3 regions of the Bradyrhizobium sp. 62 genome follow, and region 2 is predicted to be linked to each of the others. Evidence: predicted binding sites of a transcription regulator. Region 2 holds the regulator's gene; each other region holds the start of a gene.
The links. Region 2 encodes LexA, which represses DNA repair genes until DNA is damaged. Its sites were predicted from a motif close to TGTTCNNNNTGTGTTCNG; they were not measured.

Region 1 (3,275 bases), on a different contig from region 2:
CGAGCGCCTGGAGCTCGGCAACGAGCGCGCCGTTCGCGTCGAATAGCTTTTCCGGCTCGTAGCTGCGCATCCAGTCTTCGAGAATCTTCAGATGCGCCGGGTTGTCGCGGCAGTTCGCGACCGGCACCTGATGTGCACGCCAAAAACCCTCGACCTTCTTGCCGTCGACTTCCTTGGGGCCGGTCCAGCCCTTCGGGCTGCGTAGCACGATCATCGGCCAGCGCGGGCGTTCGACGCTCTTGCGGCCGTCGCGGGCGTGCTGCTGGATCGACCGGATGCTGGCGAACGCGACGTCGAGCGCGTCCGCCATGGCCTGGTGCACCAATTTCGGATCGTCGCCCTCGACGAATAGCGGCTCGTGGCCGAGCCCGCGGAAGAGATCGCGGATCTCGTCGTCGCGCATCCGGCCGAGCACGGTTGGGTTGGCAATCTTGTAACCGTTGAGATGCAGGATCGGCAGCACCGCGCCGTCATGGGCAGGATTGAGGAACTTGTTGGAGTGCCAGGACGCCGCGAGCGGGCCAGTCTCGGCCTCGCCGTCTCCGACGACACAGGCGACGATCAGGTCGGGATTGTCGAATGCCGCGCCATAGGCATGCACCAGCGCGTAACCGAGCTCACCGCCTTCGTGAATCGAGCCCGGCGTCTCCGGCGCCGCGTGACTCGGGATGCCGCCGGGGAAGGAGAATTGCCTGAACAGTTTGCGCAACCCGTCGGTATCGCGCGCGATATCGGGATAGATCTCGCTGTAGCTGCCTTCGAGATAGGTGTTGGCGACCATGCCGGGGCCGCCGTGGCCGGGACCGCACACATAGATCACGCTCAGGTCCAGCGCGCGGATGACGCGGTTGAGATGGGCATAAATGAAGTTCAAACCGGGCGTCGTGCCCCAATGGCCGAGCAAACGCGGCTTGATGTGCTCGGGCCGTAACGGCTCGCGCAGCAGCGGATTGTCGAGCAGGTAAATCTGCCCGACGGAGAGATAGTTCGCGGCGCGCCAATAGCGGTCGAGCAGATTGAGGTCGCTGCTCGCTGCGGCCAATTGTTGTTGATTTGTCATGTTCCTGCCGAACTTCACCCGGGATCGTCATCAACCGAGTTCCGGCTAGATCGATCCTTCGGCAGCATCAAACGAGATCGCCGTGACGCCACTGTTGCGTGAGGTCAAAAGCGGGCGCGCGAAGTTTGGGCAACTCTACTGTGCATGGGGTTGTTTTCACGTTTTTGGTTTGCGTTCTTGATTTGTTCCTTCGACGTGCTATCTTGGCTTCATGAGTCCAGCATCCTCTCATGCTCTCAAACACCCGCCGGTCACGGCGCCCTCCGAGCCGGCGGGTGCGCCTTCTGACTTCCCTGAGCTGGCGGTCGCCATCGACCGCCAGCGCAGGCGAGGCCGGGGCGCGCAGTCCAACGCCAGCGGCCGCTTTGAGGCCGAGGCGCGCGTCGCATTCGACGATGGCTGGCAGAGCCTTGACGAACTGCCTCCGTTCAAGACCACGGTCGGGATCGACGCCTCGCGCAAGGTGATCACCCGCAACGAATCTCCCGACATCGGCTTCGACCGTTCGATCAATCCCTACCGCGGCTGCGAGCACGGCTGCGTCTATTGCTTCGCGCGGCCGACGCATGCCTATCTCGGCCTGTCGCCGGGGCTCGACTTCGAGTCGAAGCTGTTCGTGAAGCCCGAGGCGCCGGCGCTGCTCGAGAAGGAGCTTGCGGCGCCGGGCTACGAGCCGCGGATGATCGCGATCGGCACCAACACCGATCCCTATCAGCCGATCGAGCGCGAGCGCAAAATCATGCGCGGCATTCTGGAGGTGCTGGAGCGCGCCGGCCATCCCGTCGGGATCGTCACCAAGTCGGCGCTGGTGACCCGCGACATCGACATTCTCGCGCGCATGGCCAAACGCAACCTCGCCAAGGTCGGCATCTCCGTGACCTCGCTCGATCCGAAGCTGGCGCGCACCATGGAGCCGCGGGCGTCCACGCCGCCGAAGCGGCTGGAGGCGCTGAAGCAGCTTTCCGAGGCCGGCATTCCGACCACCGTCATGGTCGCGCCCGTCATTCCCGCGCTGAACGATTCCGAGATCGAACGCATCCTGGATGCTGCCGCCCATGCCGGCGTCAAGGAAGCCTCCTACGTGCTGCTGCGGTTGCCACTCGAGGTGCGCGATCTCTTTCGTGAATGGCTGATGGCGAACTATCCGGACCGCTATCGCCACGTCTTCACGCTGATCCGCGACATGCGCGGCGGCCGCGACTACGACGCGAAATGGGGCGAGCGCATGAAGGGCACCGGCCCGATGGCCTGGACCATCGGACGCCGCTTCGAGATCGCCTGCGACAGGCTGGGGCTGAACAAGAGGCGCTCCAAGCTGACGACGGATCATTTTGCCAAGCCGAAGCGGAACGGCGATCAGCTCAGCCTGTTCTGAGGGACGAAGTGGGAGAGGCGTCGCATGAGTAAGGAACTGGCAGCTCCAATCCCGCGGCTCACCGTCATCACGCTGGGCGTGAGCGACATCCGCGCCAGTATTGCCTTTTACGACGCGCTTGGTTTCTCGCGCCGGCTCAAGGTGACCGGCGAGGCCGTGGCGTTCTATGACACCGGCGGTCCGGTGCTCGCGCTATTTCCCTGGGATCAGCTCGCGGTCGACGCCAAATTGCCGGATCATCCGAGGCCATCGACGTTTCGCGGCATGACGCTCGCATGGAACTGCCGCGCGCCTGAGGAGGTGGACGCGGTGCTGGCCTTCGCCGTCAGCAAGGGCGCCGCGCTGCTGAAGGCCGCGCATGAGACCGACTACGGCGGTTATTCCGGCTATTTCGCCGATCCTGACGGCCATCCCTGGGAAGTCGTGGCCGCGCCCGGCGTCGAAGTCGGCGAGGACCGACGGGTGCATCTGGCGGAATAGGGCGGCTGACTTGAATAACGGGAATTGTCCGAGGTTCCCGGTTGCGCAGGTCATGCCGCTTGCGCACGATCCCGGCCATGATTCGGGATCAATCCGCCAAGAAGCCGGCCAAAGGCGCGCCCAAGAAGGCTGCGCCTGAGAACAAGAAGGCAGCGCCTAAGAACGAGAAGGCTGCGCCCAAAAAAATCGCCAAGGCGCTGGCCGGCACCAAGAGCGCCATCATCGTCGCCCCAAGCTTCCGCCGCGAGCGCGCGCTGATCAAGCGCGGCGTCTGGCCGGTGGCGGGCTGCGATGAGGCCGGCCGCGGGCCGCTGGCCGGTCCGGTGGTGGCGGCGGCGGTGATTCTCGATCCCGACCGCA
Region 2 (3,275 bases):
GTTCTCGTCTTGCCATGACCATTGTCCTGCCGATCTGGCACGTTCTTCGGATCATGCCGCAACGCGCTTGATCCTGCCTTCCGGAACAATGCGGTGGGATGACTGCACCCGCTCGGCTGTTTTGCCTCTGCGCCCGCGCTCGGCTAGAAGACGTGCGGAACATTCGCCCGAACGTGCCGAGCAGGAGTTTTCGCCGTGGCCTTGATGCCGGTTTCCGACGCGCTTGCCGCGGTGCTGGCGGGTGCAGAGCCGCTGCCGGAGGAAATGATCTCCCTCGACCAGGCCTACCATCGCGTGCTCGCGCGTGACGTCGCGGCGCGGCGCACGCAGCCGCCGCAGGCGATGTCGGCGATGGACGGCTACGCGGTGCGAGCGGCCGATGCCGCGACGATCGATTCGGAGCTCACCATCATCGGCGAAGTCGCGGCGGGCCGACCGTTCGCGGGGATGGTCGGCGCCGGCGAGGCCGTGCGGATCTTCACCGGCGGCGTCGTTCCCGGTGGCGCGGACGCCGTCGTGATCCAGGAGGACACCGTCGCCGCCGGCAAGCGTGTCACGATCAAGGAAGCCGCGATCGCCGGTCGGCACATCCGCCCCGCCGGCGTCGATTTCCGCGAGGGCGACGTGCTCCTGCGCAAGGGAAGCCGTCTCACCGAGCGCGACCTCGCCCTCGCCGCCGGGATGAACCATCCGCACCTTGGCGTGTTCAGGCGTCCGAAAGTCGCGATTCTCGCCACCGGCGACGAGCTGGTGATGCCGGGCACCATGCCCGGCCACGGCCAGATCGTCTACTCCAACGGCTACGCCCTGCACGCGCTCGCCCGCAGCGAGGGCGCCGAGACCATCGACCTCGGTATTGCCGCCGACACGCTGGAGGCGACCACCGCCGGCATCCGCCGCGCCCGCGAGAGCGGCGCCGACATCCTGATCACGACCGGCGGCGCATCGGTCGGCGACCACGATCTGGTCCAGCAGGCACTGCGAGTCGAAGGCATCGCAATGGCGTTCTGGAAGATCGCGATGCGGCCAGGCAAGCCGATGATGCACGGGCGGCTCGGCGCAATGGGTGTGATCGGCCTGCCGGGCAATCCCGTGTCGTCCTACGTGTGCGCTTTCCTGTTCATGGTGCCGCTGATTCGCGCCCTGTCGGGCCGTTCGGTGATTCACCATCGCCGTGAACGCGCCGTGCTCGGCCGCGACGTCGGCGCCAACGACCAGCGCGAGGACTATCTGCGCGCGCATCTGGAGGAGCGTAACGATGGCACGCGCGTCGTTCTTCCCGTCAATCATCAGGACTCTTCGCTGCTTGCGAATCTCGCTGCAGCACAGGTACTTCTCGTGCGCGCACCGTTCGCGCCGAAGGCCGAAGCCGGCACGGCTTGCGAAGTGTTGCGGCTCCCCGTCTGAGCGTCCGGCAATGCGCGTTCCGCGAACTTTGCTCTGTTCACGGTAAATTAAGCAGTTGCGGAACATGTATCGAACATATAGTGTCCGTTCATGATTTGTTTCGAGCATGTAGCGGCTTATTGCCGAACTCTGCGTCTCGGAATCGGACGACATCAACCGGGGGACTTTGGTCGAGATGTTAACGCGCAAACAATACGAGCTTCTGCGGTTCATCAGTGAACGTCTGAAGGAAAGCGGCGTGCCGCCCTCCTTCGACGAGATGAAGGATGCGCTCGATCTGCGCTCGAAGTCGGGCATCCATCGCCTGATCACGGCGCTCGAGGAGCGTGGCTTCATCCGACGCCTGCCCAACCGCGCCCGTGCGATTGAAGTCATCAAGCTGCCGGAGCTCCAGGCAGCCGCCGGCAGCCGCCGCGGCTTCACGCCGAGCGTCATCGAGGGCAATCTCGGCAAGGTGCGTGCGAGCTCCAGCCTGCCCGCGGACGACGGCGAACGTCCCGTCGCGGTGCCGGTGATGGGCCGCATCGCGGCCGGCACGCCGATCGAGGCGTTGCAGACCCGCAGCCATACTATCAGCGTACCGCCTGACATGCTCGGCTCGGGCGAGCATTACGCGCTCGAAGTGCGCGGTGATTCCATGGTCGAGGCCGGCATCCTTGACGGCGACATGGCGCTGATTCAGCGCAACGAGAGCGCCGATACCGGCGACATCGTGGTGGCGCTGATCGACGACGAGGAAGCCACGCTGAAGCGCTTCCGCCGTCGCGGCGCCTCGATCGCGCTCGAGCCCGCCAACGCGGCCTATGAGGTCCGCATCCTGCCGCCCAACCGGGTGAAGATTCAGGGCAAGCTGATCGGGCTTTACCGGAAGTACTGATACCGGGCGTCCTTGATACCGGGAGTACTTCATACCGGAGGTGCTTGGCGCCGCGCGCGCTTCCGATCGGCATCGCCGGTCAGGGATTGGAGCGGATCATCGTCCGCTCCGGCTGGGTAGTCTTTCTGGTTCTGCACAGACTATCCGGCCCCTCCTTCGGCGCTGGCTCCTCGCGACGCCCACGAAGCGGAACTGGTTCGCGGCGCAAGTGTTCGAGGAAACAGCGGCCAGCGATCAAGCTCGACCGTTGCAGTCAAGCCGGCGATATTCGCGCACTGGCCTCCCGAATGCATCGCAACTCGCTTTGTTCCTATTGAATTCGGGAAAGATAATGTGATCGCGGCTCGCGGAAACCAGCCGCAGATTTGCCCACAACCAAGCAGAGCGTTCATGCTTCAACTCTGATAGAGGCCTGCGCCTCGATTAAGAGACGCGGGTTGCTATCCCAGCATGAGGAGCACCCGATGTGTGACTACAGCCTGCATGCCGTCGCGTCGCGCCCCGCCGAAGTCGGCGAGACGATCGTCACGACAAGCTTCCGCGGCACCTCGACGCGCGGCTTCGCCTCGGCAGCCGATCCGTCTGTTGCGGTGTGCCTGCTGCCGGGAACGGAGCTCGCCTTCACCGACGACGTCCGCTACGACAATCGCTGGATCTGGACGCGCACCATCAATTCCCGCGTGGGCAAGTTCGGCAAGATCGATCCGCACGTTCCCGACCGCCATCACGACGCGATCGAATTCCCCGACGGCAAATATGTGCTGGTGACGCAGCTCGTCGAAGGCCAGCGCGCGACCGTGCTGCAACTGCCCGTGACCCAGCCGGTGACGGAGCGCGAGCACAAGACGCAGATCATCGCCGACCGGCAGCCGACCGTCACGCACCTGCCGATCGGCTGACATAGCCGCCCTCCGGCTACGAGCTCGGAGGTCAGGATTGAATTGCCATCGCCGGTCGTGGCCGGCGAGTTGGTGTAGTTTGCGCCCGGCGA
Region 3 (3,275 bases), on a different contig from region 2:
ACCATTCGCGGAAGCGGAACGTAAAGCCAGTCACCGCAACAGCATAATACGGTTCTCTGCAGATTGACCACCGCTCCTGCATATTTTTCCCAAGATGCCGGAGTGTTACGGCCTTGGCACCTCTAATCGGAATCTGGCAGCGCCCCCCTGGCCGAGCGGCATTTCCAACTCGGGCAGGATCGTCTTGAGCTCGCCGTGCAGTGTGTAAGGGGGATTGACGATCAAGAGCCCGCTGGAGGTGAGGGCTGCGCCGTCGGCTTGTGGCGCCACGCTGAATTCGAGGCGCAGGCATTTTCCCGGCGGTTTTGCTGCGGCTGCGAGCCGCGCCACTGATTGCACCAGCGCGTCGGTGGCGCGCCGGCTCTTGGCGGGATACCAGATTACATAGATACCGGTCGGCCATTTCGCGAAAGCCGTCGAGAAGGCCTCTTCGAGCTTTTCGAACTCGTCCTTCGCCTCGAACGGGGGATCGATCAGCACGAGCCCACGCCGTTCCTTCGGTGGCACGAAAGCCGGCAGCGCCATCCAGCCGTCGAGGTCGACCACGCGGGCCTGTTCGTCGTGGCGCAGCACGCCGATCAGCGCCTTGCGCGCCTTCGGCTCGAGCTCGCAGAGCAAGAGGCGGTCCTGCGGCCTCAGCAGGCCGCGTGCGATCAGCGGCGAGCCCGGGTAAGCCTTGAGCTCGCCCTTCGGATTGAAGGCGCGGACGATGTCCAGATAGGGCTTGGTCAGCGCCATGGCGTCGTTCGACAGCCGCGCCTGCATCAGCCGCGCAATGCCCGTCAGCCACTCGCCGCCGCGACGCGCCTCGTCGCTTTCGAGATCGTAGAGGCCAGCGCCGGCATGGGTGTCGATGACACGGAACGCGCCCGGCTTATCCTGGAGATAGGTGATGATGCGCGCCAGCACGATGTGCTTGATGACATCGGCGAAGCTGCCGGCATGGAAGGCGTGGCGGTAATTCATGCAAGAGCACTACGCCACGTGACGGCTTGAGCAAAGAGGCACGATGCCTGGGCTAGCCACCCCGGATCGGCGGCATCGCCACCTGGTCGCGACGGCAGGCGCGGCGGTCGATCTCCTCGCAGGCGCGGAATTGCAGGTCCTTGCTGAGGCAGATGCGGACTTCCGATAGCCGCGTCCGGTTGCAGGTGATCGAGACGGCGGCATTGCTGAGGCCCGGGTTGGCCTTGATGAAGGCTTCCTCCACCTCTGCCGGCGCCACCGTCTTGGCCTGCGACAAATCGAGATATTCGGCCGGAATCTTGATTGCGGCGCGCGCCTTCCGGATCGTCTCGAAATAGCTGCGGTCGGCGAGCCCCGAGCAGGTGCCGTGCTTGTCCCATTCGTTGAAGATCAGCCCCGGCGCCGGCATCAGATCGAGCATGGAGGAGACGATGCTGCGGTTGAGCCGCGGCGACGGCCGCTGACAATATTCCGGAAAACCATTCTCATATTGCGGCCACAAACCGTGCACCACGAAAGCGTAGGGCCGTCCGCTGCACTGGATCTGCGAGCGGCCGCCGCGCTCCGCCGCCTCTTCGCAGAAGGAGGGCGACCACGACAGCGACAGCACATAAAAGTCGAACTCACCGGGCGTGTTCTGCCGCTTGTCCTGGGCCTTTGCGCCGCCGGCCAGTGCAGCCAGCCCGGCCGCAAGCGTCAGCGAGATCATCAGGCGCGAGAACGAATGCAATCTGGAATGAAACATGGCGACGCCCCTCAACTAGACTGTGCAGACGAGCCTAGCAGGCGATAGGAACATTTCAAGAACAAATTTCGGGCGACCATCGTTGGGCCGCCTGATCGGTCCGGATCAGCGCAATTATTGCTTGGCGGCGCGGCAGGCCGGGTTGTAGGCCCAGTTGCGGTCGAGCCCGACCACGCACCATTCCACGCCCTGGCCGTAGCCGGCGAAGCCGCCGTCCTCGACGATCGAGAAGTGCACCTTGCGCATCTTGCCGTCCGTGAGCATGGCCTCGCCGGTGCAATAGCGGCGGGGGATGTTATCCGATGCCCAGGGCCGGAACGCGGTCTCGTGAACCGCGGCGAAGCCGGTGATCTTCAACGAGGAATTCCAGAACGAGCTTTCTTTCTCCCAGAACTGGCTGGCGATCGTCGGCAGCGCCCGGTCGCATTCGGAGACGTTGCCGTCATAACGCGGCCCGCTCAGCCAGAAATTCAGCTCCAGCGGATTGGCGGCCCTGGCCTCACCGAGCGACAACGCCCCGAACAGGAGGCCGAGCACGGCGGCAAAGCGGAGCGATTTCAGGAAGGTCGAGGCGCGCATGGATGATCCAGACAGCATGATCTGCAAGGGTCGGACGGTGCCGTGAAGGCCGGAGGAGGTCAAGTGCAGCGCGGCAACACTTGCCGACGAGTTGACCGCAATGCTGCGTTGGACCGACCATCCGTTCTTTCCACCGCCGCGCCGACACCGTAAACTGCCGCCAACCAATCGGAGTGACGGGAATGCGAATCATTGCGGCCGCGGGCCTACTTGCCTTGGGTATGATGGCGAGCCAGTCGGCGCGCGCCGATCTGCTTCCGGTGCCTCCGTTCAAGGGCAACGACACCGGCGGCATCATCGCCTATTCGATGGCAACCCAGGTCGATGCGCGGCAGGTCGCGGTCGATCACTGCGCCCGCTACGGCAAGGTCGCCAAATTCCTGGCGATGCAGGCCTATGAGGGCGGCTACATCTCGTTCTCCTGCCGCTGGGTGCCCTATGGCGCGGCCGACCAGCCGATCCGCACGCTCTACTGAGGCGCTTTCGCAACGCCGCCATCGCAGCCGGGAGCTTCCGACATGACGCGCAAACTCGCTTTGCTCGGCTCCGCCCTTTGCCTCGTCTTCTCGGCAGCCAGCGCCCGCGCTGACGACCTGCCGGTGCGCAAGGCGGGCCTGTGGGAATTGAAGATGGTCAGGACCGGCACGCCGGTGCCCGAGATGACCATGCAGCACTGCACCGACGAGACCGTCGACAAGGAGATGAACAACAACATCTCCCCGATGGCCAAGCAGATCTGCGCCAAGCAGGACATCAAGAAGACCGCAACCGGCTATGTCAGCGATTCCGAATGCAATGTCGCCGGCATCAGCACGACCTCGCATGCTGAGATCACTGGCGATTTCAATTCGGCCTATACGGTGAAGACATCGTCGCACGCGCAAGGCGGCGCCGCCGGCGCGGCAGGCCGCGACACGACCATGCAGCTCGAAGCGAAATGGCTGGGCGCCTGCAAGCCGGACCAGAAGCCCGGCGACATCGTGAT

Region 1: the regulator LexA is predicted to act here: its motif matches at 1,233-1,250, upstream of IVB47_RS28185 (PA0069 family radical SAM protein).
Region 3: the regulator LexA is predicted to act here: its motif matches at 1,758-1,775, upstream of IVB47_RS26835 (ribonuclease T2).

Annotation. Positions count from the first base shown of each region.
Region 1 covers NZ_JADPIT010000031.1:32,995-36,269, reverse strand. The annotation lists gene IVB47_RS28190 (phosphoketolase family protein) at 1-1,060, opposite strand, end outside; gene IVB47_RS28185 (PA0069 family radical SAM protein) at 1,272-2,435, shown strand; gene IVB47_RS28180 (VOC family protein) at 2,460-2,915, shown strand; gene IVB47_RS28175 (ribonuclease HII) at 2,993-3,275, shown strand, end outside.
Region 2 covers NZ_JADPIT010000015.1:933,281-936,555, forward strand. The annotation lists gene glp (gephyrin-like molybdotransferase Glp) at 196-1,407, shown strand; gene lexA (transcriptional repressor LexA) at 1,583-2,284, shown strand; gene IVB47_RS14990 (hypothetical protein) at 2,749-3,183, shown strand.
Region 3 covers NZ_JADPIT010000029.1:27,740-31,014, forward strand. The annotation lists gene rlmJ (23S rRNA (adenine(2030)-N(6))-methyltransferase RlmJ) at 106-966, opposite strand; gene IVB47_RS26835 (ribonuclease T2) at 1,019-1,711, opposite strand; gene IVB47_RS26840 (hypothetical protein) at 1,826-2,290, opposite strand; gene IVB47_RS26845 (hypothetical protein) at 2,473-2,766, shown strand; gene IVB47_RS26850 (DUF3617 family protein) at 2,809-3,275, shown strand, end outside.